2 regions of the Nonomuraea muscovyensis genome follow, and region 2 is predicted to be linked to the other one. Evidence: riboswitches for the same ligand, from Rfam matches in the RefSeq annotation. Region 2 holds a riboswitch; the other holds the start of a gene.

Region 1 (4,206 bases), on a different contig from region 2:
TCTCGTACCAGACGCCGAGCGGCCACCGCACGGCCTGCAGGATCGCGGTCAGCAGCAGCACGCCCGCCAGGACCCGCAGCCACCACGGGCCGCGCAGCCGGCCGAGCAGCCGGGCGCCGAACGGGGTGAGCACGAGCAGCCCGGCGAACAGCAGGCCGAGACCGTACGACAGGTAGCCGGGCGGGCCGGTCGCGGCGTCGAACGCGGCGGCCCTGGCGAGCTGGAGGGGGGTGAAGTCGCGGGCGGGGTCGGGTGCGGGGACGGTGCCCGGCGGCAGGGCCCGCCAGGGGGTGGTGAACGCCACCACGGCGAGGACCACGACGCCCAGCACGACCAGTGCCACCCCGGCTTCCCGCCGCTCCCGCACCCCCGCCTCCTGGCGACGGTCGTCCATCGTGGGTGCCCCCTACCTCAGCTCGTCGCGCACGTACGTACGCCACAGTGCCGTCAACGTCGCGACCGGGAGCCCCAGCGCCGACAGCGCCCGTTCGGCGCCCACCGCGCGGGCCTCACGGTAGAGACTCACCAGCCTCGCCTCCCCCGACCGCTCGGCGATGAACCGACACGCGAGCCACGCCTCCTGGTAGGCCGCGGCCAGCCGGGCCGCCCCGGGCGCGAACGCGGCGGGGCCGGGCAGCTCTCGGGGCTCCCGGCCGGACCGCACCTCGGCGGCCAGCTCGGCGGCGGCCACCGGGACGGCCAGGCCGGCGTCACGGTAGGCGACGTAGTCGGCGAAGCCCTCGTACAGCCAGACCGGCAGCCCGCCGGTGCCGGCGGCGACGTGGGTGAGCTCGTGGGCGAGCACGACGTCGCGCCCGGTGGGGGTGAGCCGGTCGAACCCTCCGGGGACCACGATCACCCGGCAGCCGTCGGCCACGGCCGCCAGGCCGTCGAGCGGGCCCGTCCCGGCCAGCCGCGCCGACTCGGCCGCGGAGGCGGGCACGAGGACGACGGGACGGACCGTGCGGCGCAGGACCGCGCCGACCCGCCCGGCGGCGAGGTCGGCCCGCCGCGCCAGCTCACGCAGCGCCTCCGGAGACGTGGCGGTGAGCGAGCCCTCCGGCCCGGGCCGCGGGGTGGGACGGCCGCCCGGCGTGCCGGGCCCCGGGGCAGCCTCCGGCGACGAGCCGAGGCGGTCATCGCCCCGGGTGCGGGCGGGCTGATGGTGGGCGGGCGGACGCTGGGCGAGGATCAGGGAACGGGTGCCGCGCACCAGGAGAGTCTCACCGGGCCACGGCTCGGGGGGCCCGGGCGGGGCGTCGGCGGCGGCCAGCGCGAGAGGCAGCAGGCAGGCCAGCGCGGCACGACGGTTCACCTGCACGGACACGCTACCCGATGGTAGTCGTCCCGTCCGGTGTGGCCGCCCGCTTCCAGGATGTGGCGGGGCGAGAAGGGGGCGGGCACACGAAGACCCCGTTCGCGCCTGTGGGTCGAGGGCGCCAACGGGGTCTTCGTGACGGCTCACGCGCCGGGACGTACCGCGCCCACGAACGACGCCTTGCGCCATCCGCTGAGCTTCTCGACCCGCACGGTCTGCCCGGTGCGCGGCGAGTGGATCATCTTGCCCTTGCCGACGTACATGCCGACATGGCCGAGCCCGCGGAAGAACAACAGGTCACCAGGCTTGAGACTGCTGAAGGAGACCTTCTTCCTGATGCCCGCGTACTGGGCGTTCGTCACACGGGGGATGCGCACCCCGGCCTTCTTCCAGGCGTACTGGACGAGGCCGGAGCAGTCGAACGAGCCGGGGCCGGTGCCGCCGAAGCGGTAGGGGTCACCGATCTGGTCCTTGGCCACGTCGACGGCCGTACGCGCCTTCGCCGCCTGGCGGGCGGCCCGGGACTTCTTGACGGCCTTGTTCACCGACGTGGCGGACATGACCGCTGTCGTCGTGGAAGCCGTGACCGTTCCGGTCGCCGTGGTGCTTGTCGTGGTGCTTGTCGTCGCCGCCTGCGCCGCCGGAGCGTGGACGGCCATACCTCCGGCCGTCACGGTCATGGTGAGCGCTGCGCCACCCAGGGCGAGTCGGGACAGACGGGGGTTCTGCGGGGAGGTAGACAGGATTTCTCCTTGACTCTTCCACGAACGCCTACCGGGTTAGCTGACGGGTTCGGGCCTGGAAGTAGCCCTACGGCGCGTGAGGCGCCGATTCACCCCTGATCCCTCGGGGAAGGGATCGCTGGGTCCCCGGCTCCGTGCCTCCTGGCTGCACGGATTCGGCAGGTCACCGCCTGAAAGGGGTCGATCGGGCGGCGGTGACCGCTGGATGTCCATCGCGTCATCGGCTGGCCGATGTCGTTCGCGGCGCCATGGCGTGGCGTCGCGTCGCCAGAAGTTACGCGCCGGGTCACGATCCGGCAAAGGCCCGGTCAAGCTGTAAAGATCGGATAAGGACCTCAGTAAGGTCACGAATCGCAGCTCGACACGATGATCCGTTACGCAAATGTGACAGTACTCACACTTGACGGAACACCGGCCTGTCAGGGCTCAACCGTCACTTCTTCCCAGCCGTCGACCGCGGTCCGTCAGAGACCGCGCACCCGCCGGACGCGCGCCCGCGGAACCCGCTCAGGGGCGGATGGCGCCCACGATGTTGCGGCCGTACGCGGTGAGCTTGACGATCTTGACCACGTCGCCCGTCTGCGGCGCGTGCACGATCTGGCCGTTGCCGGCGTAGATGCTGACGTGCCCCAGGCCCTCGCTGAAGATGAGGTCGCCCGGCTGCAGGCCCTGGGGGAAGTCCACCTTGCGGCTCGCGCCCCAGGCCCACTGCTGCCACGTGGTGCGCGGCAGCGACACCCCGGCCGCCCGCCAGGACGCCTGGGTGAGGCCCGAGCAGTCCCAGCCGCCCGGCCCGGTCCCGCCGAACACGTACGGCTTGCCGACCTGCGCGTAGGCGAACCTGAGCACCGCGGCGGCGTTGCCGGAGGCGGCGCCCGTGTACTTCAGACCCGTGCTGTTGGGATTGCCGGTCTTGTAGGCGCCCAGCCGGTCCAGCAGCTTCTTCTGCTGGGCGATGAGCTTGAGCACCTCGGCGCGTTCCTTCTGGACGGCGTCGCGCTCCTTGTCGGCCGCCGCCAGGGCGTCCTCGGCCTTGTCGCGCTGGCCCTTCAGTCCGCGGTTCTCGCGGTCGAAGGCGGCCAGCTTCGCGGCCCGCTCCTCGGCGAGCTGCCCGGCCAGGGCCACGTTGTTGAGCAGGTTGGCCGGGTCGCCGCCGCTGATCAGCGCGGGCAGGCTGGTGACGTCGGCGCCCGCCTGGTAGGTGTCGACCGCCATGTTCACCAGCTCCTCGCGCAGGCCGGCCACGGTGGCCAGTTTGCGCTTGTAGATGTCGTTGAGCTTGGTGTACGTGGACTGGGCCTTCTTGAGGTTCTCCGTCGCCGTGTTGTACCTGTCGACGACCTTGTCGGCCTTGTCGTTGAGCTTGGCCAGCCTGGCCTTCGCCTGGGGGATGGTGGGTTTCGGCTCGGCGTGGGCCCCGCCTGTCGGGGACAGCAGCAGCCCGATGGTGATTCCCGCGGCCACCGGCACCCGGCCTAACCTCACAGTGTCGCCTCCCAGGATCAGTTCTGGGGCGAATAGTACTGAAGTGACGGGTGAGATCTCACCTAAACGTCAGATTCGTAATCTATGCGCGCCCGAGCCGGCGCAGCAGCAGTCCAGACGGAACGGGTCTGGCTCCCATCCGGCGCACCGACTCGGCCACCTCGCGGTCGGAGGAGACCACCGCGATGGCCCGGCCGGGGGGCTCGGCGCGGACGAGCTGGCGGATCAGGTCGTCGGCGATCTCGCCGGGCGCGCTGAACAGCACCCGCACGCCGCGCGGCGCCACCACCTGGACGGGCGCGATGAGCTCGGCGCCGTCGAAGACGACGGTCACCTCGACGCGGGTCTGCGCGACCAGCCCGCCGAGGCCGGTCATCAGGCGGTTGCGCTGGTCGGCCAGCGTGAGCGTGCCGTAGCCGGACTTGGTGACGTTGTAGCCGTCGATGATGAGGTGCACCTGCGGCAGCGCGAGCAACTGGTCGAGAAGCTGCGGGTCGTCGTCGGCCAGCGCGCGGGCGGGCACGCCGCGCACGCCCGGCCGCTCGCCGGTGACGGCCGCGACGGAGTCGGCCGGCCTGCTGATCATGGTGGGCAGGGCCAGCTCCCTGCGCAGCCCGGCGGAGGCGTCCTGGAGGGCGTCGAGCAGCACCCTGATGCGGG
Region 2 (4,206 bases):
CGGGCCGCGCGCTGGCGCGTAGTCCGCGCTCGATGATCGTCTCCACCTCGGCCAGCAGCGGATCGTCCGGATGTTCGACGGCGTCGAGATGCCAGGTAGCGGAAGCTGGAGGTTCGGTGATCCCCCGAGCGGCGGTCTCGTAGGTCACCTCGAACCGGGTCTCGAACCGCTTCCAGATCTTGTCGTGCTCGGGGTCTGACAGGAGCTGCTTTGCGGGACGGTCCCGTGCCGGCTCACCGGCGGGCGCCCAGCGGTAGGTGCTCACCTGGGCGATCGCATGGAAGCCCGTCGCAGCGTAGGCAGGGACCAGCGAGCCAGGTGCCTCCGCGACGAGATGTCGCGGCGTACGGTGTCGGAACACCTGCCGGACACCGCGCCATTCCGCCCAGGCGGCCGCGGCTTGGAGCAGTTCGCGGCGGGGGCCGGTGATTCCGCCAATGGCTGCGAAGTCGGTGCCGCCCACGCGTTCGATCCAGACGGCGTCCAGGATTCGCCCGTCATACTCCAGCAGCAGGATCTCCATCTCCGATCCTGTCCCGCGGGGCTGTCCCGTCGGCCTCCAACTCCGAGAGCGGCCGTCGCTGCTCGGGCACGACCGCGGCCCTACGGCGCAGCCGCTCACGTTCCCCGGGGAGATGGGGCCGTATGCGCATGCCCGGCGGGAGGTCTTCGGGTGACGGGACCTTCGCGATGTCGGCCATCAGAAGAGTGCGCTCCGGCCCCGGGACGAAGCCTGCGGCTCGCAGCGATTCGCCGAGCAGTGGGGCGTCGTGAGAGTAGACCTTCCACTCGACCGGCTCACAGCGTGCCGCGAAGAGCTCCTGCTGCCGTCGGATCAATCCCGCCAGGTCGTCGCGGAGAGCGGCATGGTGGACGGTTGCGTGGGTGCCGTAGTGGGTTCGTACCAGTGGTCCATCCCGCTCGACGACAGCTCCCCACGGTAACTCCAGCGGCACCAGAGCCCGCAATTGGCTCTCGTAAGCATCAAGCAGCGTCTCAGCCACTCTCGTCACGTCGTCCATCCTCATCAGCTCTCGACCAGGGCAGATGCTGAGCTTCGATGATTCCATCCGACTGTCGGAGAATGCGACGTCGGTCCTGCCGGCGACATGACGTCCGGCTGCGGCGCAGACAGCCTCGAACTCTTCGCGCCCGATCTGCGCGGCTTGGTCTGCGTTCTGCCGGCCTTCGAGGCTGCCCTCTGCCAGGACACCATGGCGGCGTTCGTGGGACTGGAGGGCAGCAAGGTGGGAAGTGGCAGGCGGACGGCCGCGCATCAACGCGCAGGACGACCTCATGACCAGCTCAAACGCCTTCGTCAAGGCAGCGAATAGCTCATCGGATGCTATTCGCCCCTTCAGTACATCGAGATGTGCACGTGGTCGAAGTGGTTCTCGGTGATGCTGCCCCGATTGGCCATGGGGCTCCAGCCCGAGCCGTGGTTGATGCGCTGCTTCCAGATCACGTACTTGACCCCGAGCTTCGCCTTGTTCTCCACGGCCCACGCGGCGACGCGGTCGCCCAGCGCCTGGTTGCCGGCCGACGGCATGCTGCCGCCCGTGCTCATCATGAAGTCGCAGGCCCGGCCCAGCGGATGCTCGCCGCTCGAACCCGAGCGGAAACAGCCGACCGTGAACGGCAACGCGAAGTTCCGCTTGATCAGCTCACGCATCGCCCGCGTGCGGGCCGTGATGTTGTCGGAGCCGGACGGCAGCTGCGGTGCCCAGGTCCCGTTCGAGCGGCGGCCGGTGCTGACGGGGATGAGGTCCTCGAGCTTGTCCTCGATGTCGACGATGACGTCCTCGGCCTCTTCGCGCTGCCCGGCCACGGTCGTCGTGTCGGTGCGGATCTTGGCGGCGAGGGCGGCGGCCTCCTCGGCGGCCTTCTTCTTCTCGTCGCGGACGGCGGCGAAACCGTCGACCACCGCCTGCTGCTCGGCCAAGAGCTGCTCCAGCACCGCGGCGCCCGCACCGGTGACCGGGAGCAGGAACGTCGGCAACGACTGGTCGCCGCTCTGGTAGCGCAACTGCGCGATCTCGACGACCTTCTTCTCGGCCTCCGCCAGGGCCTTCTCGGCGGTGGTGAGCCGCTTCTGGGCGACCTTGGCGGCCTGCTGGGCCTTGGCCAGCTCGACCCGCTTGAGGTTGTACTTCTTGATGAGGCCGTCGACCTTGGAGTTGAGTTGCTTCAGTTCCGAGCGGAGCTTGGTCTCGTCTGGCTTGGGCTTGGCCAGCGCGGGGGCCGCCGGGCTGGAGGCCACGACAGCGGCGATGGTGAGACCGATGGCAAGACGCGCGGGGGACGCAGCCGCCACGTAGGTTTTCCTCTCCCTCTTGCCGACCGGGTTAGCTGACGGGTTCGGGAGGGAGTAGCTTCCCTACCACAGGCGTGGATTCACCCCAGGTGCTTGGGTCCCCGGCTCGCGGGCGACGCGCCCGAGATTAGGCTTTGGTGCACCGGCCGTTCCGGCCGGTGCGAAAGGGACATTAACAGTAAATCGATGGTCACGCGAGCCCAAGTAGCAACCAATTAGTGATCTACCTGTGATCGAAGCATGCGTGCCGCCTCCTCCGGCAGCACGTCGTTGACGAACGCGCCCATCGCCGACTCCGAGCCGGCCAGATACTTGAGCTTGCCGGGCGCGCGCCTGATGCTGAACAGCTCCAGGTGAAGATAGCCCAGGTCACGCTGCTCGCGCACCGGTGCCTGGTGCCAGGCCGCGATGTACGGCATGACGACGCCGAACAGGCCGTCGAACGCCCGCAGCACCGAGGTGTAGAGCGGGGCGAACGCGGCCCGTTCGGCCTCCGACAGCGCCGCGAGGTCGGGCACCTGCCGGTGCGGGTAGAGATGCACCTCGAACGGCCAGCGCGCCGCTGCGGGCACGAAGGCCGTCCACAGCTCGTTGGCCGCCACCACCCGCGCCCCCGCACGCTCGGCCGCCAGCACGTCGGCGAACAGGTTGCGGCCGTCGTGCGCGGCGGCGTAGCGGGCGGCGGCGCCCAGCTGGAGTTTGGTCCGCGGCGTCACGTAGGGGTAGGCGTAGATCTGCCCGTGCGGGTGGGTCAGCGTGATGCCGATCTCCTCGCCGCGGTTCTCGAAGCAGAAGACCTGCTCCACGCCGTCGATCGCGGACAGCTCCGCCGTACGGTCGGCCCAGGCCTCCATGACCAGCTCGACCTGGTCGTCGCTCAGGCGCGAGAACGACGAGGAGTGGTCGGAGGTGAAGCACACCACCTCGCACCGCCCCACGCCCGGACGCACCTCGCTCAGCCCGCCCGCCTCGGCGTAGGTCCCGAGGTTGCCGGAGAAGGAGGGGAAGCGGTTCTCGAACACCACCACGTCGTACTCGTGCGCGGGGATCTCCGACAGACGCGTGTCGGTCGACGGGCACAGCGGGCACTCGTCGGCCGGCGGCATGAACGTGCGCGTCTGCCGGTGCCCGGCGATCGCGATCCACTCCTCGGTCAGCGGGTCGTAGCGCAGCTCCGAGGCCACCGGCCGGGGATCGAGCGGCCGGCGGTCGATCGCGCCGCGGTCGGCGTCGTCCCGGCGGTCGAAGTAGATGAGCTCCCGGCCGTCGGCCAGATGGGTGATGGTGCGCTTCACGGCGACCCTTCCGCGATGATCAGTTCGCCGGCCCGTTCGGCCAGCTCCAAACGTGCGTCCTCGGGCAGTCCCGCGTCGCTCACGACCACGTCCGCCTCGGTGAGTTCGGCGATCGTGCTGATGCCGACGGTGTTCCATTTCGTGTGGTCGGCCGGGACCACCAACCGCCGCGCCGCGCCAACCAGTTCCCGGTCGGTCTCCGACTCCAGCAGGTTGGGCGTGGTGAACCCGGCCCGCACGCTCATCCCGTGCACCCCGAGGAACAGGGTGTCCACGTGCAGGCGCCGGATCGCGGCGACCGCGACGGGGCCCACGAGCGCGTCGGACGGGGTGCGCACGCCACCGGTGAGCACCACCGTGCGGTCGGCCCGCGGGTTGCGGTGGAAGACATCGGCGACGGGCACCGAATTGGTGATCACCGTCAGCTCGGGCACGCCGACCAGGTGGTGGGCGAGCGCCCAGGTGGTGGTGCCGGCCGACAGCGCCACAGCGGTGCCGGGCTCGACGAGCCGCGCGGCGCGCCGCGCGATGGCCTCCTTCTCGGGCTGCTGGCGGGCCGACTTGGCGGTGAAGCCCGGCTCCTCCGTGGACCCGGGG

Evidence for each region. A riboswitch is a leader RNA that binds a small molecule or an ion and turns the genes downstream of it on or off. The one in region 2 is predicted to bind cyclic di-AMP.
Region 1: another riboswitch for cyclic di-AMP. It lies ahead of FHU36_RS03145 (C40 family peptidase); the one in region 2 lies ahead of FHU36_RS30860 (coiled-coil domain-containing protein).

The regions. Positions count from the first base shown of each region.
Region 1 covers NZ_JACHJB010000001.1:655,147-659,352, forward strand. The annotation lists gene FHU36_RS03135 (M48 family metallopeptidase) at 1-394, opposite strand, end outside; gene FHU36_RS03140 (hypothetical protein) at 407-1,327, opposite strand; gene FHU36_RS03145 (C40 family peptidase) at 1,462-1,878, opposite strand; cyclic di-AMP (ydaO/yuaA leader) riboswitch at 2,072-2,232, opposite strand; gene FHU36_RS03150 (C40 family peptidase) at 2,569-3,546, opposite strand; gene FHU36_RS03155 (NYN domain-containing protein) at 3,629-4,206, opposite strand, start outside.
Region 2 covers NZ_JACHJB010000002.1:3,059,638-3,063,843, reverse strand. The annotation lists gene FHU36_RS30870 (DUF2716 domain-containing protein) at 1-523, opposite strand, end outside; gene FHU36_RS30865 (hypothetical protein) at 498-1,022, opposite strand; gene FHU36_RS30860 (coiled-coil domain-containing protein) at 1,358-2,314, opposite strand; cyclic di-AMP (ydaO/yuaA leader) riboswitch at 2,320-2,458, opposite strand; gene galT (galactose-1-phosphate uridylyltransferase) at 2,530-3,609, opposite strand; gene FHU36_RS30850 (DeoR/GlpR family DNA-binding transcription regulator) at 3,606-4,206, opposite strand, start outside.